Regions from separate parts of the Enterococcus salsurae genome, predicted to be linked through region 2. Evidence: predicted binding sites of a transcription regulator. Region 2 holds the regulator's gene; the other holds the start of a gene.

Region 1 (15,927 bases), on a different contig from region 2:
TGCGAGAATCGTGCCACCGCCATCGCCGCCTTCAGGACCTAGATCGATCACATAATCTGCAGATTTGATCACATCTAGATTATGTTCGATCACCAATACCGTATTTCCAGCATCAACAAAACGTTCCAATACTTTTAGCAACCGGGCAATATCATCAGTATGCAGACCCGTGGTTGGTTCATCAAGAATATAGAAACTTTTGCCATTAGAATTTTTGTGCAATTCGCTGGCCAATTTCATTCGTTGCGCTTCTCCCCCTGATAATGTGGTAGCAGGTTGTCCCATGGTCACGTAGCCCAAACCAACATCAACGATCGTTTTCAGTTTGCGATGGATCTTCGGAATATGTTGAAAGAATGCAACGGCATCTTCGACGGTCATGTCCAAAATCTCCGCAATATTTTTTCCTTTGTAATGGACTTCAAGGGTTTCGGAATTGTAACGTTTGCCATGACATACTTCACAAGGAACATAGACATCTGGCAAGAAATGCATTTCGATTTTGATGATACCGTCACCTTTACATGCTTCACAGCGGCCACCTTTGACATTGAAACTAAAGCGGCCTTTTTTATACCCTCGAACTTTGGCTTCGTTGGTTTTTGCAAACAAATCTCGGATATCATCAAAGACACTTGTATAAGTCGCTGGATTGCTTCGTGGTGTCCGTCCAATTGGACTTTGGTCGATATCGATCAATTTTTCGATGTCTTCGAAACCGGTGATTGTTTTAAATTTGCCGGGTTTGTTTGAATTGCGGTTGATTTTTTGTGCCAAAGATTTTTTCAATATCTCATTGACCAACGTTGATTTCCCAGAGCCTGAGACGCCTGTGACAGCAACAAATTTTCCTAATGGGAAGTCTACTGAGATATTTTTGAGATTGTTCTCAACTGCGCCGGTGATTCGAATCTGTTTGCCATTGCCGGTTCGGCGTTCAGCAGGTGTCGGAATGTTTCGCTTACCAGATAAATATTGGCCGGTCAGTGATTTTTTGTTTTTGGCTACTTGCGCCGGTGTTCCAGCTGCTACGATCTCACCGCCTTCATGACCTGCACCTGGTCCGACATCGATCAAGTAATCTGCTGCCCGCATGGTGTCTTCGTCATGTTCCACCACGATCAGTGTATTGCCTAGATCTCTCATTTTACGCAACGAGTCCAATAAGCGATCATTATCTCGTTGGTGCAGCCCAATCGAAGGCTCATCTAAGATATACAAGACACCAGAAAGGTTGGAACCGATTTGGGTTGCTAGGCGAATCCGTTGTGCTTCTCCACCAGATAAGGTTCCAGAAGCCCGACTTAAGGTCAGGTAATCCAAACCAACATTTTTTAAAAAGCTCAATCGATCATCGACTTCTTTGACGATTGGTTTGGCAATTGTTTGTTCCGATTCTGTCAATGTCAAATCTTCCACGAAAGTCAAGGCGCTGTTGATGGCTAGCTCACTTAACTCGCCAATATGTTTGCCGTTGACTTTGACACATAATGCTTGTGGATTCAAGCGATAGCCTTTACAGGTTTTACAAGTCAATTCTGTCATATACAACCGCATTTGATCGCGGGTAAAATCGGAATTGGTTTCATGATAGCGCCGTTTGATATTCGGTAAAACCCCTTCGAAAGCCACCTCAACGTCGCGAACACCGCCAAAATCATTTTCGTAATGAAAATGGAAAATCTCGCCGTTTGAGCCATTCAAAATGATGTCTTTGTGCTCTTCTGGCAATTCTTCAAAAGGTGTATCCATATCGATATTGAATTCCAAACAAGCTTGTTCCAACATTTGCGGATAATATTGTGAACTGATTGGGTTCCACGGCTGCAATGCCCCTTCACGTAATGTTTTCGTGGTATCAGGGATCACCAAATCGGTATCGACTTCTAATTTGATGCCTAACCCATCACAATCCGGACAGGCACCAAAAGGCGCATTGAATGAGAACAATCGCGGCTCTAATTCGCCGACTGTGAAACCACAATAAGGACAAGAATAATGTTCACTGAATAACAACTCTTTTTCACCGATCACATCAACGATTGCATAACCGTCTGCCAATCGTAACGCTGCTTCAAATGAGTCAAACAATCGGGAACGAATCCCTTCTTTGACTACGATACGATCGATAATGATGGCTATATCATGTTTTTTGTTCTTTTCTAATTCTGGCGCTTCTGACACATCATACGTTTCTCCATCAACGCGCATCCGAACATAACCTTCTCTTTGAATTCGTTCAAAGACTTTCTTATGTTGGCCTTTCTTTTGGTTGATCAAGGGGGCCATCAGTTGAATTTTGGTTCTTTCCGGCAATGCCAATACTTCATCTACCATTTGCTCTACAGATTGACTCGTGATCTCAATATGGTCATTGGGGCAGATCGGATGGCCGATCCGTGCATAGAGTAAGCGCAGATAATCATTGATCTCTGTGACAGTTCCGACGGTCGACCGTGGGTTTTTACTTGTGGTTTTTTGATCAATGGAAATCGCCGGACTCAAACCATCAATACTGTCGACATCAGGTTTGTCCATTTGGCCTAAAAATTGACGGGCGTAGGCAGATAGACTCTCGACATACCTTCTTTGTCCTTCTGCATATAAGGTATCAAAGGCCAGGGAACTTTTCCCTGAGCCCGACAAACCTGTCACCACCACCAATTGATCTCGAGGGATCGTGACATCGATATTTTTTAAATTATGGGCACGCGCCCCGTGGATCACGATTTTATCATTTGCCATAATGTATCTCCTTCTAATCTGCTGCTTTTAATTCAAGGATCGTATCCCGTAAAGTAGCTGCAGTTTCAAAATCTAATGCTTTCGCTGCATCTTTCATTTCTTTTTCTAGTTTAAGTAATAATGTCGCTTTTTCTTCACGGGTCAAATCATCATAGGATGCTGTCGTGTATTCACCTGTTTCTTCAGCAACTTTGGTAATAGCGATCAAGTCGCGAATCTCTTTGATGATCGTTTTGGGTTCGATCCCATGCGCTTGATTATATGCTTCTTGAATGCTGCGGCGACGGGATGTTTCATCAATAGCCCGTTGCATAGAATCTGTCATCTTATCCGCATACATGATCACTTTTCCATCTGAGTTCCTCGCCGCTCGGCCAATCGTTTGGACTAATGAACGTTCACTGCGCAAGAATCCTTCTTTATCTGCATCTAAGATCGCTACCAACGACACTTCTGGCACATCGATTCCTTCACGCAACAAGTTGATCCCGATCAAGACATCGAATTCGCCTAATCGCAGGTCGCGGATGATCTCAGTACGTTCCAATGTTTTGATATCGCTATGCAAGTACTTGACTTTGATGCCTAATTCTTTGAAATAATCCGTCAAATCTTCGGCCATTTTTTTCGTCAAGGTTGTCACAAAGACCCGCTGATTCAATTCGACGCGTTCATTGATTTCTCCCACCAGATCATCGATCTGCCCCATGATCGGTCGAACCTCAACGACAGGATCTAATAGGCCGGTTGGTCGAATGATTTGTTGGACGACTGTATCGGTTTGATCGTATTCGTAGGGGCCAGGTGTTGCAGAGACATAGACGATTTGATTGACATGTTCCTCAAATTCTTCCAATTTTAACGGACGGTTATCCAACGCGGAGGGCAAACGGAATCCATAGTCGACTAGCATTTGCTTCCGTGCGCGGTCGCCATTATACATACCGCGGATCTGCGGCATGGTCACGTGGGATTCATCGATCACCAGCAAGAAGTCATCTGGGAAGAAATCCAGCAGTGTGTATGGCGGCTCGCCTTCTTTACGGCCGTCCATATGGCGAGAATAGTTTTCGATCCCCGATGTATAACCCATCTCCCGCATCATTTCGATATCATAATTGGTTCGTTGCTCCAATCGCTGTGCTTCTAATAATTTGTTCTCATCTCGCAAGACCTTCAATCGTGCATCCAACTCGCTTTGGATCGTTGCGATCGCATGCTCCATGTGATCTTCGTTAGTTACAAAGTGCGTGGCCGGGAAAATCGACACATGTTCTGTATCGCTGAGTATTTCTCCAGTCAACGCATCGACTTCTCGAATACGGTCGATTTCATCACCAAAAAATTCCACACGCAAAGCCCGCTCATCTCTTGAGGCTGGGAAAATTTCCACCACGTCCCCCCGGACCCGAAATCGTCCACGTTGAAAATCGATATCGTTTCGTTCGAACTGGATATCGATCATCTCTTTTAATAATTGATCCCGAGATTTCTCCATCCCGACACGCAAAGAAACAACCTGACGTGCGTATTCGACTGGTGAACCCAAACCAAAGATGCAGGAGACAGACGCCACAACGATCACGTCATTGCGTTCCAGCAAAGAACTTGTAGCGGAATGACGTAATTTATCGATTTCATCATTGACACTTGAATCTTTTTCAATATAGGTATCACTAGAAGGAACATACGCTTCTGGTTGATAGTAATCGTAGTAGCTGACAAAATATTCAACAGCATTATTGGGGAAAAAATCTTTGAATTCACCATACAATTGACCAGCCAAAGTTTTATTGTGGGCAATGATCAATGTCGGTTTATTGACCTCTTTGATCAAATTGGATACTGTGTAGGTTTTCCCTGTACCCGTAGCCCCCAATAAAATTTGGGCTTTTTTGCCGCCGACGACACCATCCACCAATTGATGGATCGCTTCTGGTTGGTCACCAGCTGGTTGATATTTTGAAACCAAATCAAACTCGTGGGAAGTTGTTCTTTCGATCATCTTCATTCCCCCTCACATATTCTAAAGGATGACAAAAAAAGAAAAAACGTCATCGCTTTTCCACAAATAATTATACCATACCGAACATACTTTCGCTATCATTTGCTTTGTTGTTTTCAGCAGGTTAACAGATACTTAAGATGTTATCATTTCTCACATTGAATGTCAGAATTACATCACTTTGTCACGATTTTTTTCTTAAAAGCTTGTGTGTTGCCTGAAAAATTCATATAATCTATAAATACGTTACAGCTAAAGGGGGAATTTTCTTGAACAGAAAACATAGAGCCTTCGCTTTAGTTGCGCTGATCATCAGTTTCTTTGCTTTTTCAGCAAAGTCAGCCAACGCGGAGGAAACAACGTATAAAATAGGAACGGATTTAACATTTGCGCCCTTCGAATTTCAAAATGAAAACAACGAATATGTTGGGATCGATATTGATTTACTGAATGCTATCGCAGAGGATCAGGGATTCGCTGTTGATTTGCGTCCTTTAGGGTTCGATTCATCCATTCAAGGCGTACAATCAAATCAATTGGATGGCATGATCGCTGGGATGAGTATTACCGATGAGCGTAAAGAAACCTTTGATTTCTCAGATCCATATTTCGACAGTGGGATCCAAATGGCAGTAGCTGCTGATAACGACAGCATCACAAGCTATGACGATTTGTCAGGAGAAACCGTCGGTGCGAAAGTCGGCACAGAGAGTGCGCGTTTCTTAGAAGAAAACAAAGACAAGTATGGCTATAGTATCAAGAATTATGATGATGCCAGCGGATTGTATGGTGCTGTCCGTAATGGCACAGTTGTGGCAATCTTTGATGATTACCCTGTTCTAGGGTATGCCATCAACAATGGAGAAGCCATGAAGTTGATTGGTGAACCAGAAGCTGGTGCTTCATACGGATTTGCGGTCAAAAAAGGCCAAAATGCTGAACTATTGGAAAAGTTCAATGCTGGACTTGCCCACCTGAAAGAATCAGGCGAATATGATCAACTCGTTGCAACATACATTAGTACAGCAGATAGTTCCGCGACTGATGATAGCGAATTGGTCAAAGTAGAACCAAAAAAAGAGGTCTACAAAATTGCTAGCGACTCCGCTTTCGCACCCTTTGAATTCCAAAATGAAGACAATGAATATGTCGGTATCGACGTCGATTTATTGACAAGAGCTGCCGAAATGCAAGGCTTCAATATTGAATTTAATTTCATCGGTTTCTCAGGTGCCTTGCAAGCGTTAGACGGCAACCAAGCCGATGGTATGATCGCTGGGATGAGTATCACAGATGAGCGAAAAGCCTCTTATGACTTTTCAGATTCTTACTTTGAAAGCGGGATTCAATTAGCTGTCAAAGAAGGCAATGAAGATATTTCTTCCTATGAAGATCTAGATGGCAAAACTGTCGGTGCAAAAGTCGGTACGGAAAGTGCTGATTTCTTGATCGCAAACGAAGATAAATACGGCTACGCCATTAAATATTACGATGCAGCTGATCAATTGTATGCAGCAGTAAGCGGCGGCCAGATCGATGCCATGATGGATGATTATCCAGTGATTGGCTACGCCATTGCGCAAGGTCAAAAATTGACCACGCCGATTGAAAAGGAAACCGGCGGACAATACGGTTTTGCAGTCAAAAAGGGCCAAAATCCTGAGTTGATCGAGATGTTTAATGAAGCGTTAAAAGAAATGAAACGAACGGGTGAGTATGATCAGATCGTCGGCAAATATATCCAAGATGGTTCTGCCACTGAGAAAAAAGTCGATGAATCAACGATCACTGGTTTGATCAGCAACAATTACGGGGTTTTACTAAAAGGTTTATGGCAAACATTGCTGCTCGCATTGATTTCATTTGCCTTAGCTTTAGTGATTGGAATCATATTAGGCCTCTTTAGCGTTTCGCCAATCAAAGCACTGCGGGTCTTTGCAGGAATTTATGTAGATATCATTCGTGGTATTCCTATGATGGTATTGGCCTTCTTTATCTTCTTTGGTCTTTCCGATGCTATCGGTATCACCATTCCGGACTTTGCAGCTGGGGTGATCACATTGACCTTGAATGCCAGTGCATATATTGCCGAGATCGTTCGTGGCGGAATCAACGCTGTACCAAATGGACAAATGGAAGCCTCCCGTAGTTTGGGCATGACCTATACGCGTACGATGCAAAAAATCGTGCTGCCGCAAGCCATCAAAATCATGATTCCGTCTTTCGTAAATCAATTCGTGATTTCCTTGAAAGACACCACGATCATTTCTGTTATTGGTGTGGTAGAACTATTGCAAACCGGTAAAATCATCGTTGCCCGTACGACACAAAGTACGTATGTCTACTTGATCATCGCAGTCATGTATCTTGTGGTTATCACTGCTTTAACGAAACTTGCCAAAGTTTTAGAAAAGAAGGTGAAGTAAGATGAAAGAAAAAATCTTAGTTGAAAATTTAGTCAAAAAATTTGGCAGCAATACAGTCTTGAATGATATCAATGTATCCATCGAAGAAGGCGAAGTGGTCTGTGTGATTGGTCCTTCTGGTTCCGGTAAATCAACCTTCTTACGTTGTTTGAATCGATTAGAGGAACCGACTAGCGGCGATATCATTATCGATGGCGCTCATTTGATGGACAAAAATACCAATATCAACGCTGTTCGCCAGCATATCGGAATGGTATTCCAGCATTTCAACCTCTTCCCTCATTTATCTGTGTTGGAAAATATTATTTTAGCGCCAATGGATCTTAAAAAATCGACACGCAAAGAAGCGGAAGCAGATGCTGTTCGTTTATTAGAAACTGTCGGCCTTGCGGATAAAAAGGATATGTATCCGGACAATCTTTCCGGCGGACAAAAACAACGGGTCGCCATTGCTCGGGCATTGGCCATGAATCCGGATGTGATGTTGTTCGATGAACCAACCTCCGCCCTTGATCCAGAAATGGTCGGCGATGTCTTAAATGTCATGAAAAAGTTAGCGAAACAAGGCATGACGATGGTTATCGTGACCCATGAAATGGGATTTGCCAAAGAAGTAGCCAATCGAGTGATGTTTATCGATGGCGGAAACTTCTTAGAAGATGGCACACCAGAGCAGATCTTCTCCAATCCAAAGAACGAACGAACCAAAGATTTCTTAGACAAAGTGTTGAATATTTGATCATAAAAATAGCGACCGCCAAAGTTAGATTTTTAGTCTAACTTTTGGCGGTCGCTTCACTTTTGGGCATGTTTTTTTGTTTGAATCGTCTGTTAAGCCTTCTGCATCTTATTTTTATAGTATATATACACTGCCACAGACTAAAAGCAATACGATAATTGGATAAACCAATTCTTTCAGCCAACTTTTGTCTCGCCAGGCCAAAAGAGCAATACCTATGATACAAATGATCAACAGGATAGGATTGAATAGATAATAAAAAAATCCATTTCCAGCAGCCGCATCACCTGGCCTATCGACAAGAGAAACAGTAAGATTTGTAATGGTCGAAAACAAAAATCGGATGCATGCAAAATAGAACAAATAGAGTAAGCTATATCCTTTTATGATGATTGACAGTATATGCCCATCATGATCCATTTTTTTCATATATATTATCCTCCTATCGTGATTACTTGTTGTATCACTACATCTTGGACTTGTCTTACTTGCACGCGCATGATCATGGATGTTTGTTTTTGCAGCCAGTCAGCCAGTTCTGTGCCAGTACCGGTGAGCAACACCGCATGTACCTTCACACCATTTTCTTCAACATAGCTTTGCAGATCTTGAAAATCGTGTAGTTGAATCGGATGAAGGCTATTATTAAGGAAACGCATATTTTCATCACTATCCCAGCCTAGATTACCATAAATATCGAAATGATCATTCAGGTAGGCGATCCCTTCTTCCACTGCTGTCAAAACTTGCTGATCATAATTGTTTGCTGACACTTGTTGAACCATCACATCAGAATAGCCAAAGTTGCTGCCCGACTGATAAGCAATCGTATAATGTTGGACAGTCAAATCCCCAACGATTTCTCTGACTGAACTTGGGGCTTGGTCATTTTTTAAGGTAGCGGCTAGCGTCACTTGCTTCAAATCACCTAATCCATTCAAATAATCGACTAAATCATCATAGGTGTTGACTTGCTGATTAGGGTCATACATATTTGCAGAAAACGCATAGGCATTCAAATCATTACTGGCCACCTGGGTTTGTGTACGCTGATCAAATAAAAAGCGATTACGTAAAGTATAGATTACCTGTTCTTGGTTGCTATTTTTGGCTATGAGTGGATAGAAATCGTCTTTGCCTAGGAAACGCAGAGACGCTTGCTGATTAAAAGAATCATAGTGCAAATTTTCTTGTCCCATCTCATACCACAAGTAACGATATTTTTCGAGCGCATCCTCCCGCAGATAATCTTGATACGCATATAAGTTGACCACAGATGGCAGACTTTGATAATCAACATCTTCCCGAGGAACCCACCGATAATATGCAGCTGGAACCATAAAAGAAAAAATCAATGCCACCAGACTAAAAAATAGAAAATGGTAAATCAATAACCAACCAAAGCGCTGTTTCGATCGAAGTACTGTTTTTTGCAACTGCTGATACTCGTTTACTTTCATTCCTTCACCTGCTTTTTGATTTTTTGTCGTGCTTGAAAAATACGTGATTTGATCGTACTTTCTTTGACGCCAATGATTGCCGCAATTTCTTGATACGAATATCCTCTAATGGACAAGATAAGCGGACGTCTCAATTTGTCTGACAACCGATTGATTGCTTCGATCAACGCCGTGTCACTAATTGCTTTTTGATTGAAAGGCAGATCATCGCTTGCCAGTGTTGCTAGATCTTCAACGCCAACACTGATCTTTTTCCGCCGATAATGGTCATACAAAGTGAATTTAGCGATGGTAAACAACCATGATTCAAAATGATCCGGCTGTCTTTTTGGCAAGGCCAATACTACTTTCAAAAAAACTTCTTGGGTCAAATCTTCTGCGATGTAACGATCTTTCACCCTTTGAATAAAATAGTATTGGATGCGATCGTAATAGTTTTGAATCAGCTCCTCCAACACTATCCCTCCCCCGTTACCTATATAGACGATCGAACAAGCAAAAAGTTGCAAAAAAGATGTTTATTTACAGTATACCAATGATTTAGATGATTTCATTCTGGGTACACAAAAAAACTGTATATTTGTTGAACAAATATACAGCAAGATCATACTATTCATTTTATTGTACGCTAGTTTTATAGAAGCGCAAGTCTACGCAAATACTGTCGACCATTGTGCTCTTTGATCCAAAAATTCTTGTGCCAACGCTTGTGCCCCGCTTAGGGTATGGTTGGCTGCCCATCCACACTGGATCTCGTTGCTAGCTGGAACTTCAGTCGCTGTGAGAACATCTTTCATCGTTGCTTCTAAAACATTCAATATGTCATCATAGTCCTCATGATTCAACACGGTTAAATAGAAACCTGTTTGACACCCCATTGGTGACCAGTCTACGATATAATCTGCGTGATTGCGGATCAATTCTGCCGTCAAATGTTCCAATGAATGCAAACTAGCCATGTCCATATGCGCTTTGTTCGGTTGCTTGAACCGGACATCATATTTGATGATCGTGTCATTTTTCCCTTGCTTCTTGTCTGCTACCCGCACATAGGGGGCTTTGACTAACGTATGATCTAAATTAAAACTTTCAACATTCATTTTCATTCTCTGATTGCTCCTTATTCTTTGATGGCTTCGATCAACCAAACGAAGGCATTGATTTGCTTGAACCGGATACGAAAACCATGATGGCGAAAATATCGGTCTATATCAGGAATCAGCGGATAATACTCTCGTTCCAGATCTTCAGACAATCGTATATACCCTTGCTGGTGGGCTTGCTGAATGGTCGCAGCTTTGTGATCCAAAGACAAAAACATGGTGTCACCAAAGATGACTTTGCCGCCAACTGGCAGCATGGCCGCATATTTGGCAATTGCCCGTTGCTTCTCCTCTTCATTCAAATGATGAAAGACATAGCTAGAAACGATCGAATCAAACGATTCAGAAAGGACAGGAAAAGTTTCCATATCTCCATCAATAAAGGTCACATGCTTGAGGGCGGCTTTTTCTTGTGCCACTTCTCGCATGTCTTCGGAAGGTTCGATTGCCACCACAGTCTTGCCTCTTTGCACCAGTGCTAAGGTCAGGTTGCCGGTTCCACTTCCAAATTCTAACACAGATTCGCTGGCTTTTTCAGCAATTTCTGCCAACAAGTCATGATAATTCAAAAATACCTCTTGATACTCTGGATCTGCGCCTGTGACTGTGTCATCATAGCTTCTGGCCCATTCTTTAAAGATTGGCATAAATTCCCGTCCCATCTTTATTCACCTGCTTTCTGCAGTGCAGTGTCTAAATCTGCCAATAAGTCATCCACATATTCGATTCCAACAGACAAGCGAATCAAGCCATCCTTGATGCCCGCTTGCTCTCTGAGTGCTTTCGGAATTGACGCATGGGTCATAATTGCGGGAACTTCGATCAAACTTTCCACCCCGCCTAGACTTTCAGCTAATGTAAATACGCGTAATGCTTCAACAAACGAGGCAACATGGGCTTCTTTTTTCAACTCAAATGAAATCATGCCACTGAAACCAGTCATTTGTTTGCGTGCGATATCGTGGTCTTTATGATCGGCTAATCCAGGATAATACACATGAGCAACTGCTGGATGTTCCACCAAAAACTGTGCGACTTGCAGTGCATTGCTTTGATGCGCTTCCATGCGCAATGCCAACGTTTTGATACTGCGTTGGATCAACCAACTATCATGCGGTCCCAAGACACCCCCAATGGCATTTTGGATAAAGCCAACTTGCTTGGCAATCGCTTCATCTTTGACGATGGCTAAGCCTGCGACAACATCACTATGACCGCCCAGATATTTCGTGGCACTATGGATGACGATATCGGCGCCTAATTGCAATGGTTTTTGGAAATACGGCGTGGCAAAAGTATTGTCGACGATTGTCAATAAGCCGTGCTCTTTTGCTATTTCTGCCACCCTTGCAATATCTGTGATCTTCAGCAATGGATTGGTTGGCGTTTCTAAAAAGACGGCTTTTGTTTCAGGCTCGATCGCTGCAGCGATCGTTTCTGGTTTATTGGTTTCTACTAGGGTATAACGCAATCCGCTTTTTTCAAAGACTTGATGCAGTAAGCGAAATGTCCCGCCATATACATCATCTCCCAATATGATATGGTCGCCAGAACGGAACATGGAAAAAATGGTATGGGTCGCTGCCAACCCAGAAGCAAAAGCAAAGCCTTGGTAGCCGCCTTCCAATTCTTTGATCAATTCCTCAAGGGCAAATCTCGTCGGATTACCTGATCGACTGTATTCATATTGTTTCGGTTGGCCGACACCATTTTGGCGATAAGTAGATGTTTGATAAATTGGTACACTGACTGCCCCGGTTTCTTGGTCTTCGCTAATGCCGCCATGAATCAATGTTGTATTAAAGTGCATGTTCATTTCCTCCTTCAACGTATAGGTCTGAACGACCTTCATAAATCTGTTTTGATAAATAACGGTCTCCGCTATCTGGGAATAAGGTCACGATCTGGCTTCCAGCAGGTAAGCGCCAGCTTTCTTTCACTGCCGATGCCATTGCCGCACCACTGGAACTGCCCACAAGCAGCCCATACGCTTTGGCTAGATGACGGGTGAAGCGAAAGCCCTCCTCATCACTGATCGTATCAACCGTATCAATGGACAACTGATCGAAAAATCGGGGCACAAATTCCACACCAATACCTTCGATCTCGTGGCCGTGCGCTGGGCCGCCATTCAAAATCGAGCCTTCTGGTTCAACTGCGATCAAACGAATGTTGGCCTTTTGCTTCAACAAATAGGCAGTCACACCTGCAAAGGTGCCGCCGCTGCCGACACCAGCAACAAAACTATCGATTTTCCCATGTAATGCTTGGAAAATCTCCGGTCCGAGTGTACTGCTATAGGCAGCAGGATTTTTTTCATTATGAAATTGCAATGGCAAATAGCTGTTCGGTATGTCTTTCGCTAAGGCTTTGGCTTTTTCGATCGCACCTTGAATGCCATCTTCAGTCGCTGTATGCACGATTTGCGCGCCTAAGCCGCGAATCAACTGCTGCTTCTCTACGCTAAATTTCTCTGGGATCACAAAAATCATTTTCAACCCATACTCAAGACCCGCTAGTGCCATACCGATACCCGTATTGCCAGCTGTCGGTTCAATGATTGTCGTATGACGATCAATTTCACCGTCAAGAAAGGCTTGATGGATCAGTTTTAATCCCAAACGATCTTTGATACTGCCTCCTGGATTGAGATACTCTAATTTGGCAAAAATCTGACTGCCAGGTTTGCCTCCTAGGGCAGCCGCATCAAATGCAAATAATGGTGTGTTGCCAATCAATTCTTTAATATTCTTAATGATCATACTGGCACTCCTTACGATTCGTGTATTGATAGTTTATGTCCGTCCACATAAATCGTCATCTATGTAAGCGGTTATGAAAGGCAAACAAAAAGAGGCACTGACTATTAAATCAGTACCCCTGGTATCGTCGTATTATCCGGATAATTAGACACTATCTATCAACATTCAATAGGTGTCCACGACAAAGGAACTATTAATAGGCATGACAAATCGGTATGCTGCTTTTTGCACCATACAACAACAACATGAAATGTGAACGTTGATGTTTGTCATGAGTAGTTCCCTCCTTTTTTTGCTTGTACTCAAAATAGCACGACTGAAAACACTTGTCAAATCATTTTTTTAAGAGATTTATATCAACTGACCTCTTTGATCAAAAATAACAAAAACGATTATCTTGGGTAGTAACTTGATACATAAGCATCCACTGCTTTCAATGCGGCAACCACATCTTCTGGTGTAACTGGAAATGGCATATTGTGGATCGTTTCTCCTTCGATACAGGCTTGTTCGCCAATTTGCAGCAAATCAGCATCGCTTGCTTCAGACAAAAACATGTCACTTAACGTTGTTGGTAAATCTAATGCTTGATACAATTCGATATACGCATCCAGTTCATCAGGATCTGCATTTTCTAAGATCAATTGTGTCAACGTCCCATAGGCTACTTTCTCCCCATGAGAAAGAGAATGGACTTCGCCTTCTACTGCGGTCAACCCATTATGAATGGCATGGGCTGCTGCTAATCCAGCACTTTCGAAACCTAAGCCGCTTAATAATGTGTTGGCTTCAACGATTTGCTCAAAGGCTTCAGTCACTACTTGCTGTTGATTGGCTTGATAGGCTTTCAATGCATTGTCAAATAGAATCTCTTCACATTTTTCAGCAATGGCCATTCCAGCAATCGGCTGCATTCCCCCAACCATATTCTCACTATGACTTCTAGCCACTGCTCGTGCTTCAACATACGTTGCTAAGGCATCAGCAATACCCGCTGCCAATAATTTCGCAGGTGCTTTCGCGATCACTGACGTATCAACTAAGACCAATTCAGGATTTTTGTTGTAAAAACGATACTTTTCGAAGCGGCCTTCATCTGAATAAATAACAGACAGTGACGAAGTTGGCGCATCAGTCGACGCAATCGTCGGCAACACAGCAATGGGTACATGCAATTCATCGGCAACAGCTTTTCCAGTATCGATCGTTTTGCCGCCGCCTAACGCAGCGATCACTTCGATTGATTCATCTTGGGCTTTTTCCACGATCCGTTCAATTTCTTTTGCAGAAGCTTCACCGCCAAAAATTTCTTTGACTGGTGACAAATCAGCGCTTTTCAAATCTTCAAATAAAGTTTCACCAGCGATTTCCCAGACGTTCTCATCTGTTAACAGCAGGACTTTTTGACCGAGATCCTTGATATGGTGTAAGCCATTTTTCAGCACACCTTTCCCTTGTACATAACGCGACGGACTAGCAAAAATTCGTTCCATATATGTTCCTCCTTCATTTAATCTACTTCCATTGTGACATAGGTAGCAAGCGATTTCAAAAAATATACTCAAAAAAAGTGCAATTCAAATCTCAATGATTTGAATTGCACGACGCCATTATTTCTTTTTCCCGCCAAAAGCATCTTTCATTTTATCAAAAAAACCTTCTGGTTGTTGCTCGGTTGTTTCATGTCCGCTGGCTTTGGCATAAGCCCGCAAGGCATCTTTTTGTTCATCATTCAAGTTCTTCGGTGTGATCAGTTTGACCTTGACTTGTTGATCACCATTGCCGCCCCCTCGCAAGCGAGGTGCGCCTTTCCCCCGTAAACGGAAATTCGTGCCCGTTTGGGTGCCGGCCGGAACTTTCAGCTTGACATTGCCATGAACAGTAGGTACGTTGACTTCATCGCCTAATGCGGCTTGGACAAAGTTCAGTGGCAGTTCATAATAAATCTCGGACCCATCACGGTCAAAAATATCACTTTCTTCGACACGGAAAATCACATATAGATCTCCGTAAGGACCACCATTCGTCCCTGCTTCACCTTGCCCGGATAAGCGCATTTGTTGACCGTCTTCGACACCTGCAGGAACATTGACTTTGACATTGTGATTTTTCTTTTCATGACCTGTTCCGTGACATGTTGTACATGGTTCTTTGATTTCTTTCCCAGTCCCATGACATACATCACAAGTTTGACGGCTCATCACACGACCTAATGGTGTTTGACGTTCAACATTAATCGTTCCGCCACCATGACACTTGTGACAGGTTACAGGTGATGTCCCTGGTTTTGCCCCGCTGCCATCACACGTATGACAGGTTTCTTCTCGATTGTATTGCACATTTTTTTCGATGCCAAAAATGGCTTCCTCGAAAGAAAGATCCACAGCATATTGCAAGTCAGCGCCTTGACGAGGTGCATTTGGGTTGGCTGCACGGCCACCGCCGCCGCCAAAGAATGATTCGAAAATGTCTTCAAATCCGCCAAAACCACCGCCGGAAAAACCGCCACTGTTAAAGCCGCCGAAGCCGCCGCCATATCCGCCGCCGTAATTCGGATCAGTACCTGCATGCCCGTATTGATCATAGGCTGCACGTTTTTGTGCATCGCTTAAAATTTCATAGGCCTCAGAGATCTCTTTAAATTTTGCTTCTGCATCATCTGCTTTGTTGATGTCTGGATGATATTG
Region 2 (15,927 bases):
TTTCTGGATCACTAGACCCACGATTTCTTCCCAATTGATCGATTGCCACCATTTTTGGATCGCGTTTAATTGTGCAGCAGCTGGCTCGGTAATGCTTGACCCAGAGGAGTCCGTGGTGGATGCTGCTAGTATAAATAGATTCATGATTTACCTCCAAAACGTAGTACTTTTATTTTAACGAAGAAAGCCAGCAATTGCAAAAATACTTATTTATGATAAGGGCTTTCATGCAAAAAAAGACTGCCTTAGGTTCAGACAGTCTACGAAGATGGTCAAACTTATGATAAATGTACCCCTTTATCCACGAAAATGACTTCGCCGATGATCCCGCTAGACAATGGGCTGATCAAGAAGGCGCACGTATTGCCGACTTCTTCAATCGTTACACCGACATGATCTGGTGTGCGGTCTTCAGATAATTGGATCAGTTTTTGGTAGTCTTTGACACCTGTGACTGCAAGGGTCTTGATGGCACCTGCAGAAATAGCATTGACACGGATTTTTTGCGGAGATAATTCAGCCGCTAAGTAGCGTACGCTGGATTCCAATGCCGCTTTGGCGATGCCCATCATATTGTAGTTCGGTACAGCACGTTCAGCACCTAAGTAAGATAGGGTCACAATACCAGCATTTTCAGATAAGATTGGTTTGGCATATTTGGTGACCGCAATCAATGAATAGCTGCTGATATCTTGTGCCAGTGCATAGCCATCGCGAGAGATATTCAAAATATCTCCAGATAGATCTTCTTTGTTGGCATACGCTACGGCATGCACCACGCCATCGATTTGCCCAGTATATGCTTTGATCGTTTCAAAAGCAGCCGCAATACTGTCGTCATTGGCGACATCACATTCTACCGTGAATTCGCCTTCTTCCAGCAAACGCTCCAATGGTTTTTTCATCCGATCATTTTGGTAAGTATAAATGACTTCGGCACCTTGTTGTTTCAATGCTTGCGCACAGCCCCACGCAATACTGCGCTTATTGGCAACGCCCATAACGACGATTTTCTTTCCAGTTAAAAAACTCATAATTCCACTCCTTAATAAAATAAACAATCAATAAGTATAATAACGAAGAGAGCAAAGCTCGCTCTTGATTCCTAATTATTATGCATAATTGTTTGATTGTCAAACTATTTTTTTCTCTATAAAAATTTAGTTGCCATTTTAGCGGAACTATGATACTTTGATAATCAAACTATAAACTATTTTTTTAAGCAAGGAAGGGAAACCATGAAGAAACTATTGACTGAAACAGAAGTCATGGATTTGATTCCAAATCGATACCCAATTATTTATATTGATTATGTTGATGAAATCGAGTCTGGCAAAAAAATTGTTGCAACGAAGAATGTCACGATCAATGAGGATTTTTTCCAAGGTCATTTCCCTGGCAACCCAGTGATGCCCGGTGCGTTGATATTAGAAACACTAGCACAAGCTGGTTCGATCCTTATTTTGAAATCTGAAGAGTTTCAAGGACGTACGGCCTATATCGGCGGTATCAATAAAGCGAAATTCCGCCAAAAAGTTGTGCCTGGAGACACGATGAAATTGGTCTTCGAAATCAAAAAGATCAAAGGCTCTGTTGGGACTGCAGATGCTGTAGCAACAGTAGAGGACAAAAAAGTCGCTGAATGCGAGTTTACATTCATCGTTGGCGATCAAAAATAAAAGAAAGCCAGCACATGTCTCAGTAGGAGATCTGTGCTGGCATTTTTTATTTCGCTTTCTTATTTTGCTTTCTTATTCTGCCTCTTGGATGATATTGATTTTTTCGATTTTCACCGGATCAACTGGTGTGGAGTTTTCACCACTAGCTGAAGCCGTTGTTTCAGCTTTAGCGATTTTTTCTACGACATCCATGCCCTCAATCACTTGACCAAAAACCGTGTAGTTAAAGTCTAAGCTCGGGGTACCGCCATTCTTGTAGGCATCGATGATTTTTTGCGGATAGTGTTGGATCGCTAAACCATCCGACACATCTTGATCGTTTTGAACGATATAAAATTGACTGCCTTGGCTGTTGGGCAAGCTTGATTTCGCCATCGCCAACGCACCACGGATATGATACAGCTGATTGGAGATCTCTTCGCCAAATCCTTCGCCCCAAATACTTTCTCCGCCAGTACCGTCGCCTTTTGGATCACCGCCTTGAATCATGAACTCTTCAATGACACGATGGAAGGTAACGCCATCGTAATAGCCATCTTTGGCATGGGTCATAAAATTCTCAACGGCTTTTGGTGCCAATTCAGGGAATAATTTGATGGTGATCGTGCCTTCGCCAGTTACCATTTCGACCACATCTTCGTTTTCTTGAATCTCTGTTTCCAACTGAGGCAATGTTAAGGCGTTCAAATCAACAGCTTCAGATGAAGAGGTGCTTTCTGCTGTTTCAGAACTTGTTGTCGTGCTGTTGCTGCAAGCTGCAAGCAACAATAGACTTGCGGCTGCTGTCAGGGTATAGAACCATTTTTTCATTCTTTCAATCCTTCCTTCGTCAATAGCCTTATGATAACAAAAAAGTGTGTTAGATGAAAGCGCAGATTTCATAGCGTTCGTCGATTTCCCGTCAAAGGTGTAGACCACTTTTCGAATGTTTGGTACAATGTAAGAGGATACATAGTATCTAACGGATAGAAAATTATAGGAGGTTTTTTGATGGGAAAATTAGGTATTTCGATTTATCCAGAACGATCAACATTTGAAAAGGACAAAGCGTATTTAGATTTGGCGCATCAATATGGATTCAAACGCGTGTTTACAAGTTTATTGCAGATCAATGATGACAAAGAAAAAGTCTTGGCAGATTTTAAACAAGTCGTGGATTATGCCAACCAATTAGGCATGGAAGTGATGGTGGATATCAATCCAGGTCTATTTGAACAATTGGGTATCTCTTACGATGATTTATCCTTCTTTGATGAAATGGGCGCTTATGGTGTGCGTTTAGACATCGGATTTACTGGTGCCGAAGAAGCCAAAATGACCCGTAATCCATATGGCATCAAAATAGAGATCAATATGAGCTCTGGTACTGGCTATGTCGACAACATCATGAGTTATTCACCGAATACTGACAATCTTTTGGGCTCACATAATTTTTATCCGCATCGTTATTCTGGCTTGGGTTATGATCACTTTGTTTTTTGCTCAGAAAAATTCCGTAAGTATAACTTAAATACAATGGCCTTCGTCAATTCTCATGCCGCTGATTTTGGCCCATGGCCAACACAAGATGGCCTATGCTCGTTAGAAGATCATCGCGATCTGCCGATTGCAACACAAGTCAAGCATTTGGTGCTGACTGGTTTGATCGATGATATCTCTGTCGGTAATGCCTATGCTTCTGAAGCTGAATTGGCAGCAATGGCGGAAGCCTTCAACGCTGACTATCCAACCTTGCGCATCGATGTCACAGAAGGAATCACGGAAAACGAACGGATATGTCTGTTTGACAACTTGCATAGTTACCGTGGCGATCGCTCTGAATATATTTTGCGTTCAACCATGACCCGTGTCTATTATAAAGACAAAGAATTCCCAGCCCATGATACCAATGACATGGTTCGCGGGGATGTTTTGATCGACAATGTAGGCTACGGACAATACAAAGGCGAAACGCAAATTGCTTTGAAAGAAATGAAGAACGACGGTCGTGTCAATGTCGTCGGCAAAATCACAGAGGAAGAATTATTCTTGCTTGATTTCTTGAAACCTTGGTCTAGCTTCAAGTTGACTGAGAACAAATAAATGATTGAATGACTGCAGCATACCTAAGTGCATTAGGTATGCTTTTTTTTTGTGAGTTGACAAAAGTCTGAAAAAGACGGTATTTTATGAAAGGACCTTTTTTCGAAAAACAGTGATTTGGTACCGATAATATAATTATGTAAACAAGTTGATAAGGACGTGAAACATGTGAAGTGGTTTTGGAGAATCGGTGTTGGTGTTGTTCTTTTGGCGGTGATCGGGTTAGGATTTGCCGGCAATTATTTTTATAACTACGCGGTCGTGCCATCAGAAAAAGATTTTTTGGCAGGCGGTACGCCAGGGACCGACGAAGCGCAAAGCAAAGATAGCAACGAAGCGTGGTTCAAAGATTCAAACAATCGTCAGATGCTTACGATGACGAGTCAAGATGGCTTGCGCTTGTCTGCCATCTATTTGCCAGCTGAAACAGCTGCAGGGAAAACGGCCATTATTGCGCATGGCTATATGGGGAATGCCGAAACAATGGCAGATTATGCCAAAATCTATCATGACCTAGGCTACAATGTATTGGCTCCGGATGCCCGTGGACACGGAGAGAGTCAAGGGGACTATATCGGTTTTGGCTGGCCTGAACGCAAGGACTACCTGCAATGGATTAATCAAATCATTGATATGAATGGATCGCAAGAAACGATTACGTTGTATGGCATCAGTATGGGGGCTGCGACGGTCATGATGACCAGTGGGGAAGAACTGCCGGAAAATGTGACCTCGATCATTGAAGACTGCGGCTACACCTCAGTCAATGCAGAGCTGGGGTATCAGTTGGATCAATTGTTTGATCTGCCGGCTTTTCCATTGATGAACGTAACCAGTTTGGTGACCAAATTACGTGCCGGCTATTGGTTCGGCGAAGCCGATGCAGTCAAACAGCTGACAAAAAATACCCGTCCAATCTTCTTCATTCATGGCGACGCCGACACCTTTGTCCCATATGAAATGCTTGATACCTTGTACAATGCGACAACTGCGTCGAAAGAAAAGTGGATCGTGGCAGGGGCAGAACATGCCAAAAGTTACCAAATGGACCCAGAAGCCTATAAAGAACGGATTGCTGCTTTTCTCACCACGTATGACCATCAATAAACGATCTGTTGATGAATGGCCCTCGATCTTGAGGGTCTTTTTTTGTTGGGAGCACTAAAAGCGTTTAAGAATTCGCATAAACTAGAGGAAATCAAAGGAAAAGATGGACAAAAGTCCGCTGGGTCGTTACAATAAAATAGGCTTTCTTATAAGAGAAATAGGCACCACTTTTTGTGGGATAACTGATAATCAACTAAACAGAAGGTAACAAAGAAAAGAATGGAGGACAAATCATGTCCATGTTTTTAGATCAAGTAACGATCGATGTGAAAGCGGGTAAAGGCGGCGACGGTATGGTCGCGTTCCGCAGAGAAAAATATGTACCCGATGGTGGACCTGCCGGCGGTGATGGTGGTCAAGGCGGTGATGTCGTACTGATGGTCGATGAAGGACTGCGCACGTTGATGGATTTTCGTTTTAATCGTCATTTCAAAGCAGATCCGGGTGAAAACGGAATGAGTAAAGGCATGCATGGCCGCGGTTCCGAAGATACTTACATCAAAGTCCCTCAAGGCACGACTGTCAGAGATGCAGAGACCGGCGCTTTATTGGGAGATTTGATCGAGCAAGGCCAAACGCTTGTGATCGCTAAAGGCGGTCGTGGTGGACGCGGCAATACGCGTTTTGCTTCACCAAAAAATCCAGCACCAGAATTAGCAGAAAATGGTGAACCAGGTCAAGAAAGAAAAATCGAATTAGAATTGAAAGTCTTAGCAGATGTTGGGTTGGTTGGATTTCCTTCAGTTGGGAAATCGACATTATTGTCTGTGATCTCCTCTGCACGGCCAAAAATCGGCGCCTATCATTTTACAACATTGGTGCCGAATTTAGGGATGGTCACCACATCAGATGGCCGGAGCTTTGCTGTGGCTGATCTGCCTGGACTGATCGAAGGCGCATCACAAGGTGTTGGACTAGGGACGCAATTCTTACGCCATATCGAACGGACACGAGTGATTTTGCATGTGGTCGATATGAGTGGGATGGAAGGGCGCGATCCGTATGAAGACTACTTGGCGATCAATCATGAATTGTCCACGCATAACTTGCGTTTGTTGGAAAGACCGCAAATTATTGTGGCCAACAAAATGGATATGCCGGATGCTGAAGAAAACCTAGCTTTGTTCAAAGAACAATTAGCCAAAGAACAGACGGATGAATTTGCAGAAGGGCCAATGATCTTCCCAATTTCCGGTGTCACGAGAAAAGGCATCGACAGCCTGTTGAACGCAACAGCTGATTTGATTGAAGTAACGCCAGAATTCTTGTTATACGATGAAGAAATTGAAGAAGATGTGGTACAATATGGCTTCAAATCAGATGAACCTGTCTTCCAAATCGATCGTGAACCGGATGCAACATGGGTATTAAGCGGCGATAAAATCGAGAAACTGTTCCAAATGACGAATTTTGATCACGATGAAACCGTCATGCGCTTTGCCCGTCAATTACGTGGATTAGGTGTCGATGAAGCCTTACGGGCACGAGGTGCCAAGGACGGCGATATCGTTCGCATCGGCGAATTTGAATTTGAATTTGTTGAATAGGCCTTTGTTTGAACCTGAGTTTAACAAAATAACAAGATGATCTATCACTTTAGACTGCAAAACACTCGTTTTCGATAAGAAAACAGTGAATTGCAGTCTTTTTGGTTTATTTTTTTGCCTAAATCATATACTGTTAAATAAAAGAGATCCATAAAAATGAATAGGAGTGATTTTCATGCCAAAACGTGTGATCGTAATGAATTTTGATGCCAATGCGAAGGCTTTCCAAGCTTTTTCCGAGGTCAAAAAGCTGCATGCGAGCCGAGGCATCAAAGGAGAACAGATGGCGGTCTTGACCCATACCAATACAGGTGTCCATCAATTCAAGATCGAAGATTTTCTTGATTTTACCGGCAGCAACAAAACCTCCACCGGTGGGTTGATCGGGATGTTAGTTGGCATTCTTGGCGGCCCGCTAGGTATTATGCTGGGCTGGTTTGGCGGTAGTATGATCGGTGCCAGCAGAGATGCCAAGGAGATCCAAAATGCCCAAGTATTGTTTGAACATGTTGGACAACAAATCGGCGTAGGCGATACGGGTCTGCTGCTGCTGGCGGATGAAGACGACAATCGGCCATTGAATCAATTGATCATGCAAGAATTAGGCGGCGATATTTCACGCTTTGATTATGACGAAGTCGAAACAGAAATCGAAAAAGCCAAAGAGGTTGAAGAACAAGCGCGGGTCCGTGCGCAAGAGGATTGGAAAAATTCTCATGACCAAAACGACACGCAAAATGACACGCACTGATCCATGGAACCTTCGATTGCATATTGCTCTCTTTTCCGCTAAAATTGTGGAGAGATGAAAGGAACGAAGCACATGGAATTAGAATTTTTAGGCACAGGCGCGGGTGTGCCCGCAAAACATCGGAATGTTACAAGTACAGCCCTGCGGTTGTTGGATGAACGCAACGCGGTTTGGTTGTTTGACTGTGGCGAAGGCACGCAAATGCAAATTTTGCGGTCAACGATTCGCCCACGTAAAATTGAAAAAATCTTTATTACCCACTTGCATGGTGATCATATCTATGGATTACCAGGGTTGATCAGCAGTCGTTCTTTTCAAGGTGGCGATACACCATTAGAAATCTATGGCCCAAAAGGCATCAAAGATTTCGTCTATACGATTTTGCGTATTTCACAAACAAAAGTCAGCTATCCTTTACGCTTGATCGAGATCGAGGAAGAAGGCTTGCTGTTCAAAGACCAGCAGTTCGAAGTATCTTGTCTACGACTTGATCACGGAATAGAAAGTTTTGGCTATCGCATCGTTGAAGCCAGCCATAAGGGTGAATTACAAGTTGATGCGCTTTTGGCCTTAGGATTGAAACCCGGACCGGTTTTTGGTCGTTTGAAAAAAGGTGAAGTGGTCACGCTAGAAGATGGTCGGGTGATCGATGGATCTGAGTATCTCGGACAGGATAAACAAGGCCGAATCGTGGCAATCTTAGGAGATACCCGTTTATGCCGCAATGCAGTCACCCTTGCCGAAGGCGCGGATATACTTGTGCATGAAAGCACCTTTAATAAGGCAGAGGCAAAGCTTGCCAGGGCTTATTTTCATTCTACGACATATCAAGCTGCCCAAGTCGCAGCTGATGCTGGCGTGAAAAAATTGTTATTGAACCATATCAGTGCCCGATATGTAGGCAAAGACATTACTGATTTAGCGAATGAAGCCAAAGAGAAGTTTCCCAATACCTTGATCGTAAAAGATTTCGATATTGTCGATATTCCTTTTGCTGGAGAGGACGTTTAGTATGAATTTAGAAAATAAAGTCGTGGTTGTCACTGGGGGTTCGGCAGGTTTAGGCGAACAAATTTGTTATGAAGCTGCGAAACAGGGGGCAATTGTCGTTACTTGCGCCCGCCGGATCAATTTGATCGGCAAAGTCAAAGAACAATGTATGGCATTAAGCGGTAAAGAAGCCTTCGCATTTCAATTAGATATTGCCAATCCTGAAAGCATTGATCGCCTAGTGGAACGCATCAATGAAGAAGTCGGTCCTGTAGATGTTTTGGTCAACAATGCAGGTTATGGGATCTTCCAAGAGTTTACAAAGATGGATTCAGAGATTTTTCACCAAATGTTCGAGGTCAATGTGTTAGGCATGATGGTCTTGACCCAAAAAATCGCCATTCAGATGGCTGAGCAAAAAGCTGGTCATATTATCAATGTTGCCTCGATCGCTGGAAAAATCGCGACACCAAAAACGGCTGTCTATTCTGCAACTAAATTTGCGGTGATTGGTTTTTCTAATGCCTTGCGTTTGGAGTTGAAACCAGTTGGCGTCCATGTCACAACGGTCAATCCAGGACCAATTGAAACTGCCTTTTTTGATCAAGCAGATCCAAGCGGTAATTATTTGGCGAATTTGGGCAGTATCGTGTTGGAGCCGAATAAACTAGCTCGAACGATTGTCAAAAACATGATCCATCCTAAACGAGAAATCAATCGACCGCATATTTTTGGTGCCGCAGCGAAACTATACACGTTGTTTCCTAGTGTCGGAGATTATATGGCAGGGAGTTTATTTAACAAAAAATAGGAGATGAAACAGATGAAAAATCAATGGCGGGTCATTGTTGGTATTTTATTGATTTTGGTGGTTGTGTTATTCGCAGTGGCAAATAATATGACGGTACCCATAAATTTTGGTTTTACAACTATCCAATCTCCATTGATTTTGGTCATCATTGGTTCTGCATTATTGGGAGCCTTGATTTTGTTGCTGGTATCAACAACAGCGATGTTCCGTCAAAAAAAAGAGTTGAAGGAACTACGTAAAAGTCTTACCAAATATCAAACGGAGAACGATCAAGTCCTCAAAGAACAACGGGAAAGCTTGGAACGCGAGTTTAACAACAAACAAGCGGAGTTGGCAGCAAGAGAAAAACAGCTGAGCAATCAGGAAACACCATTGTTCGAAGAGGCTGTGCAGACGCGTTCGACAGATGAAACAGATGAAATGAAATCTTTCGATTCTCAAGCTTAATCGTTGAATTTGAATAGAGGATGAAATAGCAAAACCACGACTTTCTATTGTCAAAAGGCGAAGACAGCGCATTGATCTAAACCTATTGCCAGAAAGATAAGGCGTGGTTTTTTAGCTTGTTTTCCATTTTTGTCTGAGGTTTGATATAATGAGCGTGTTAGGAGTGATTTGGTGAAACAAGCGAATTTTCTGTGGGTCCAGCCGGAAGTGACTGAGCTATCCCCAGCGTTTAAGGAAATAATACAAACAAATAATATTCCCGAACAAATTGGTCGTTTATTGTGGCAACGAAAGATTCGGTCCGCCGAAGCGTTAGCTGCTTTTTTGCGTCCTGATTTAGATAGATTACATGATCCCTTTTTGTTATATGATATGGAAAAGGCGGTAGCACGGATCCATGAAGCAATCATCAATGAAGAGCAGATCTTGATTTATGGAGACTATGATGCCGACGGGATCACGAGTGCCACTGTGTTAAAAGAAACATTGGAATTGCTTGGTGCTGAAGCCAGCACATATTTGCCAAACCGTTTCACAGATGGGTATGGGCCCAATCTAGAGGTCTATAAAGAAAAAATCGCTTCAGGTATTCAATTGATCGTGACAGTGGATAATGGTGTATCAGGACATGAGGCGATTGCTTATGCCCAACAACAAGGTGTCGACGTGATCGTTACAGACCACCATGAATTGCCGGACACGCTGCCCAACGCCTATGCGATCATTCATCCACGACACCCGCAAGGACAGTATCCATTCGGTGATTTGGCTGGTGTGGGGGTTGCCTTCAAAACTGCTTGTGCATTATTGGAAGAAGTACCATTGGAATTGCTGGACTTAGTTGCGATCGGTACGATCGCAGATATGGTTTCTTTGACCGATGAGAACCGGATCTTGGTCAGCAATGGGTTGAAAATGATCCAACAGTCCGATCGAATCGGATTGAATGAGCTGCTGTCGATCAGTGGCGTCAATAAGCAGCAAGTAACTGAAACGGATATCGGTTTTTCTGTCGGGCCTAGATTGAATGCCATCGGTCGGTTAAAAGATCCTAATCCGGCAGTGACATTGATGACGACTTTCGACCAGGAAGAAGCGAGACAACTCGCCCACGAATTAGATGTCATCAATCAACAACGCAAGTCTTTTGTTGAAGAAATCATGAAAGAAGCCCAACAAAGAATCCACCCCGAAAACGAGGTCCATCTGGTGGTGGGGGATAACTGGCATGAAGGCGTCTTAGGGATCGTGGCTGGCCGTCTGATGCAGCAAACAGGTCGTCCCGTGATTGTCTTGACCAAAAAAGACCAAGGAATCGCTAAAGGATCAGGTCGCAGTGTCGCTGCCTTGAATCTATTTGAGATGCTGTCAACGATGAAAGACCTGTTCGTCAGTTTTGGCGGTCATCATGCAGCAGTAGGTTTGACCATTCCCACGGATGATCTGGATCTGCTGCAAACAGGAATGAATCAGTATGTCCAATCTAAGGGAATCGATTTGCGTCAAGGTATTCCATTGCAAATCGATGATACACTGCCTTTGGCGGATGTGACGATCCAATTGATCGAGACATTGAAGTTATTGGCACCATTCGGACTGGGCAATCCATTGCCTAAATTCTTGATCAAAGATTTAAACACCAAAAATGCCCGCCAAATCGGATCAGACAATCAGCATTTGAAGTTGGTCATGGAAGATGCTGCATCGAATCAATTAGATGTGATCGGCTTTGGTTTCGGTGCTGAAGCACCGGAATTTGCCAATGATCATTTATCGTTGGTCGGCCAACTGACGATCAACGAATGGAATGGCAATAGAAAACCGCAATTGATGTTGGAAGACTTTGCAGTTGAAGGGTTTCAACTATTTGATTACCGCTCAAAACGCAACCGTCAAGGCGTATCTTTTGGCAAACAGACATTATGCATCTCATTCCAGAAAAAACCAGCACCTGAGGCACAACGGCTGGCGCCAATGCTGACAGTATTTGATACATTGCCAGCATTGATCGATCTGTATCATGACGGCGGGTTCCAGGAAATCGCGTTTTTGGATTGCCCGACAGAGCCGCAGATCATCAAAGAAATCGTTGATGCATTGACTGTCAACCGCATCGATTTCGTTCTGCTTTCTCCAGAAGACGCCTATGTAGATGGTGTTGGTTCCCGTGATCAATACAGTCGGTTTTTCAAGCTGATTCAGCAGCAAGCACAATTAGATGTCCGCTATAAACTGAAAAGCATTGCGGATTTCTTAAAATTACCCGAAAAATTATTAATTTTTATGATTCAGGTGTTTTCTGAGCTGGAATTTGTTACAATACAAGATGGCGTTTTGAAAAAAAATGCTGCCCCTGCAAATCATCCATTAACGGATAGTCGTATATATCAACAAAGGCAGCAAATGATCAAGACAGAAGAATTTTTATTAATGAGTGATTTATCGACCTTAAAACAATGGTTGATATCTTAGGAGGAAAAAACATGGATTTAAAAAATTATATTGCGAGTATTCCGGATTACCCTCAAGAAGGCATTATTTTCCGCGATATTTCCCCTTTGATGGCGGATGGCGAAGCATATCGTTATGCGACACAGCAAATCGTTGAATATGCGCAAGAAAAATCAATCGATATGGTGGTCGGACCAGAAGCGCGCGGCTTTATCGTCGGCTGTCCCGTTGCTTATCAATTGGGTGTCGGTTTTGCGCCAGTACGCAAAAAAGGCAAATTGCCTCGTGAAACCATCGAAGCTGAATATGAAAAAGAATATGGTGTAGATGTATTGACGCTGCATGCAGATGCCATCAAACCAGGCCAACGCGTGTTGATATGTGATGACCTATTGGCAACTGGCGGTACAATCAAAGCAACCATTGAATTGGTCGAAAAACTAGGTGGTGTCGTAGTTGGCTGTGCCTTCTTGATTGAATTGATGGATCTTCATGGCAGAGATAAAATCCAAGGTGTCGAAATCAAAACATTGATGGAATATTAAAAAAGTCGGACGTGATGTCCGACTTTTTTTATTATAATCAAGGGAGCCTTGTGATCGAAGGGAAGGGTTATGGTTCGTAGCGATAGATATCATGATCGTAGTAATGTCTATTTCGTTTGCGTTCAGCTTGTCGGAATTTCTTTTCGTCCCACAACATGAACCATAGCATCGTTAGAGGACAAAAAATCAAAACTGCACTAAGTACGCCAAAATAACCAATAATAATACCCACCAATAATATAAATAAAACAAAACCAAATCGACGAATAGCTTTCATCTTGTTCACTCCTTATATACGAACTAATGTTTGTATAACTATTATACGAATGTTTGTTCGCTTTGTAAAGAGGAAAGAAAAAAATCTTCGAAGATTCGAAGATTTCATTGATATAGCGCATATTGGTCATAAAAAATGTCGATATAATCCAACAACTTGTCCTAAAATCGTGACATCATTGAGGATGATCGGATCCATATAATCGTTCTCTGGTTGTAAACGAATATAGTTCTTTTCTTTAAAGAATCGTTTGCAAGTCGCTTCGTCTTCATCCGTCATGGCGATCACGATATCTCCGTTCTGGGCACTAGACTGCTTGCGGACGATGACTTGGTCCCCATCGAGGATGCCAGCGTTGATCATACTTTCACCACGGATCGTCAGCATGAACAAGCTGCCAGAACTATTGGCTAAATCAGGCGGGATCGGAAAAAAGTCTGATGCTTCTTCGACAGCTAAAATCGGTTCGCCGGCTGTAACGATCCCTAGCATTGGAATCGAAGCTGGTTGAACATCGATCTTTTCAAGACCGGAAGCGGTCAATTCGATCGCTCTAGGTTTCGTTGGATCTCTTAAAATCAAGCCCTTTTTTTCAAGTCGGGACAAATGACCATGAACAGTTGAAGTGGAAGATAACTGAACGGCTTCGCCAATTTCGCGAACAGTCGGCGGATAACCTTTTTCAGTGACACGTGTATGAATAAACTTAAGAATTTCGATCTGTCGATTTTCTGTTCGTTTTGCCAAAACTGACACCTTCTTTCATTTAATAACTAAAGTGTACCATAGGATTGTCAATAATTCAAACAAATGTTCGCTTTTTGTCCTATTGTTTTTATAGCGCAAGTTGTAGTAAAATCAAGGGTAAAGGAGTGACGAAGATGTTATCACCAGAGAAATTAGCGCGCATCAATGCATTGGCAAAAAAGAAAAAAAGTACAGGTCTGACAGATGCTGAAGCAAAAGAACAAAAAATCTTGCGAGAAGAGTATTTAACAGCCTTTCGCGGTGGGATGCGACACCATATCGAAGGCATGAAGATCGTTGACCCAGAAGGAACCGATGTCACGCCAGAAAAATTAAAAGAAATCCAAAAGCAAAAAGGACTTCACGGCAGGGAGTAGTGAAATCCTTTCCAATCTATTGTAATCGATAGAGAAATCACGTATAATTGAGAATAAGTAATAAAGGTAAAAAAAACCTAAATTAGGAGGAACTCTCATTGTTTGATAAAATCGATCAATTAGGCGTCAACACATTGCGTACATTAAGTATTGAAGCTGTCCAAAAAGCGAATTCAGGTCACCCAGGTCTACCGATGGGTGCAGCACCTATGTCCTATGCGCTTTGGACCAAACATTTAAAGGTCAATCCAACTACATCTAGAAACTGGGTCGATCGCGACCGTTTCGTCTTATCCGCAGGACATGGCTCCGCATTGTTATACAGCTTATTGCATGTATCCGGCTACGATGTGACCGTGGATGATCTGCAAAACTTCCGCCAGTGGAACAGCCGTACACCAGGGCACCCTGAAGTTGACCATACAGATGGTGTGGAAGCAACGACTGGACCATTAGGCCAAGGTATCGCAATGGCCGTGGGGATGGCGATGGCTGAAGCCCATTTAGCTGCAACCTATAACCGTGACGCTTATAATGTCATCGACCATTATACGTACGCACTTTGCGGCGATGGAGATTTGATGGAAGGTGTTTCCCAAGAAGCAGCGTCAATGGCGGGCCATATGAAACTAGATAAATTGATCGTTTTATATGATTCAAATGACATCTCCTTAGACGGACCAACATCAAAAGCCTTCACTGAAAATGTCGGCGCACGTTTCGAAGCTTATGGCTGGCAGCATATTTTGGTCAAAGACGGCAATGATTTGGATGCGATCTCTGCGGCGATCGAAGAAGCGAAAACTGAATCGGATAAACCGACGTTGATCGAAATCAAGACAGTTATTGGCTATGGCGCACCGAACCAAGGCACTTCAGCAGTGCATGGTGCACCGATCGGGGCGGATGGCATTACTGCAGCCAAAGCGATCTACGGCTGGGAATATCCTGAATTCACCGTACCTGAAGAAGTCGCTGCCCGTTTCAAAGAAACAATGATCGATGAAGGACAAAAAGCAGAAGCGGCTTGGAATGAGACCTTCAAGGCGTATCAAGCAGCGTATCCAGAGTTGGCAGATCAATTCACAAAAGCGTTCGCAGGCGAATTACCAAGTGACTGGGATGCAACATTGCCAAGCTATGAAGTCGGCAGTTCACAAGCCAGCCGTGTATCTAGTAAAGAAATGATCCAATCTCTATCAAAAGCGATTCCAAGTTTATGGGGCGGTTCAGCCGATCTATCTGGTTCTAACAACACAATGGTCGCAGCAGAAAAAGATTTTGAACCTGGCCAATATGAAGGCCGCAACATCTGGTTCGGTGTGCGTGAATTTGCGATGGCCGCAGCGATGAATGGAATCCAATTGCACGGTGGAACACGCATTTATGGCGGAACATTCTTTGTCTTTGTGGATTACTTGCGCCCAGCAGTCCGTTTGTCTGCGATCCAACATGCACCAGTCATCTATGTCTTGACCCATGACTCAGTAGCAGTCGGTGAAGATGGACCAACCCATGAGCCAATCGAACAATTGGCCAGTGTCCGCTGTATCCCGAATGTCCAAGTGATCCGACCAGCTGATGGCAATGAAACCCGTGCAGCTTGGAAATTGGCCATGACGACTACGGACAAACCAACTGTTTTAGTCTTGAGCCGTCAAAACTTGCCAGTCATCGAAGGAACAAAAGAACACGCTGATGAACAAGTCGCAAAAGGCGGCTATGTGATCGCAAAACAAAAAGGTGAACAACCAGAAGGAATCTTGATCGCAACAGGTTCTGAAGTCAACTTAGCTGTACAATCACAAGCAAAATTGGCAGAAGAAGGCATCGATGTTGCCGTTGTATCCTTACCAAGTTTCGATTTATTTGAAGCTCAATCGGCAGCATACAAAGAAAGCGTCTTGCCTAAAGCAGTCAAGAAACGCGTAGCGATCGAAGCAGCTTCACCATTTGGCTGGGATCGTTACTTAGGCTGTAAAGGCAAAGTGATCGCCATTGATCATTTTGGCGCCTCTGCACCTGGGGACAAAGTCTTAGCAGAATTTGGCTTTACAGTTGAGAATGTAGTCGATACATTTAAATCAATCAACTAATTTTGTTGAAATAATAAACA

What was found. The regulator LexA, encoded in region 2, represses DNA repair genes until DNA is damaged. The targets are predictions, from matches to a motif close to CNAACANNTGTTNG.
Region 1: a site for LexA is predicted at 4,832-4,845, ahead of uvrB (excinuclease ABC subunit UvrB). Genes of this name have one in related genera too.

The regions. Positions count from the first base shown of each region.
Region 1 is NZ_BAAHWY010000002.1:98,530-114,456, forward strand. It holds gene uvrA (excinuclease ABC subunit UvrA) at 1-2,745, opposite strand, end outside; gene uvrB (excinuclease ABC subunit UvrB) at 2,759-4,750, opposite strand; gene ACYVRS_RS04745 (amino acid ABC transporter substrate-binding protein/permease) at 5,020-7,176, shown strand; gene ACYVRS_RS04750 (amino acid ABC transporter ATP-binding protein) at 7,178-7,915, shown strand; gene ACYVRS_RS04755 (hypothetical protein) at 8,030-8,344, opposite strand; gene ACYVRS_RS04760 (hypothetical protein) at 8,350-9,375, opposite strand; gene ACYVRS_RS04765 (RNA polymerase sigma factor) at 9,372-9,833, opposite strand; gene ACYVRS_RS04770 (S-ribosylhomocysteine lyase) at 10,026-10,481, opposite strand; gene ACYVRS_RS04775 (class I SAM-dependent methyltransferase) at 10,496-11,140, opposite strand; gene ACYVRS_RS04780 (cystathionine gamma-synthase) at 11,143-12,288, opposite strand; gene ACYVRS_RS04785 (PLP-dependent cysteine synthase family protein) at 12,278-13,240, opposite strand; gene ACYVRS_RS04790 (glycerol dehydrogenase) at 13,633-14,733, opposite strand; gene dnaJ (molecular chaperone DnaJ) at 14,851-15,927, opposite strand, start outside.
Region 2 is NZ_BAAHWY010000005.1:64,188-80,114, forward strand. It holds gene ACYVRS_RS12480 (mechanosensitive ion channel family protein) at 1-144, opposite strand, end outside; gene fabI (enoyl-ACP reductase FabI) at 279-1,034, opposite strand; gene fabZ (3-hydroxyacyl-ACP dehydratase FabZ) at 1,239-1,679, shown strand; gene ACYVRS_RS12495 (peptidylprolyl isomerase) at 1,752-2,489, opposite strand; gene ACYVRS_RS12500 (DUF871 domain-containing protein) at 2,670-3,761, shown strand; gene ACYVRS_RS12505 (alpha/beta hydrolase) at 3,930-4,868, shown strand; gene obgE (GTPase ObgE) at 5,102-6,415, shown strand; gene ACYVRS_RS12515 (DUF456 domain-containing protein) at 6,591-7,166, shown strand; gene rnz (ribonuclease Z) at 7,239-8,177, shown strand; gene ACYVRS_RS12525 (SDR family NAD(P)-dependent oxidoreductase) at 8,179-8,967, shown strand; gene ACYVRS_RS12530 (lipopolysaccharide assembly protein LapA domain-containing protein) at 8,980-9,414, shown strand; gene recJ (single-stranded-DNA-specific exonuclease RecJ) at 9,586-11,886, shown strand; gene ACYVRS_RS12540 (adenine phosphoribosyltransferase) at 11,898-12,410, shown strand; gene ACYVRS_RS12545 (HMG-box domain-containing protein) at 12,478-12,687, opposite strand; gene lexA (transcriptional repressor LexA) at 12,814-13,443, opposite strand; gene ACYVRS_RS12555 (DUF896 family protein) at 13,569-13,811, shown strand; gene tkt (transketolase) at 13,910-15,907, shown strand.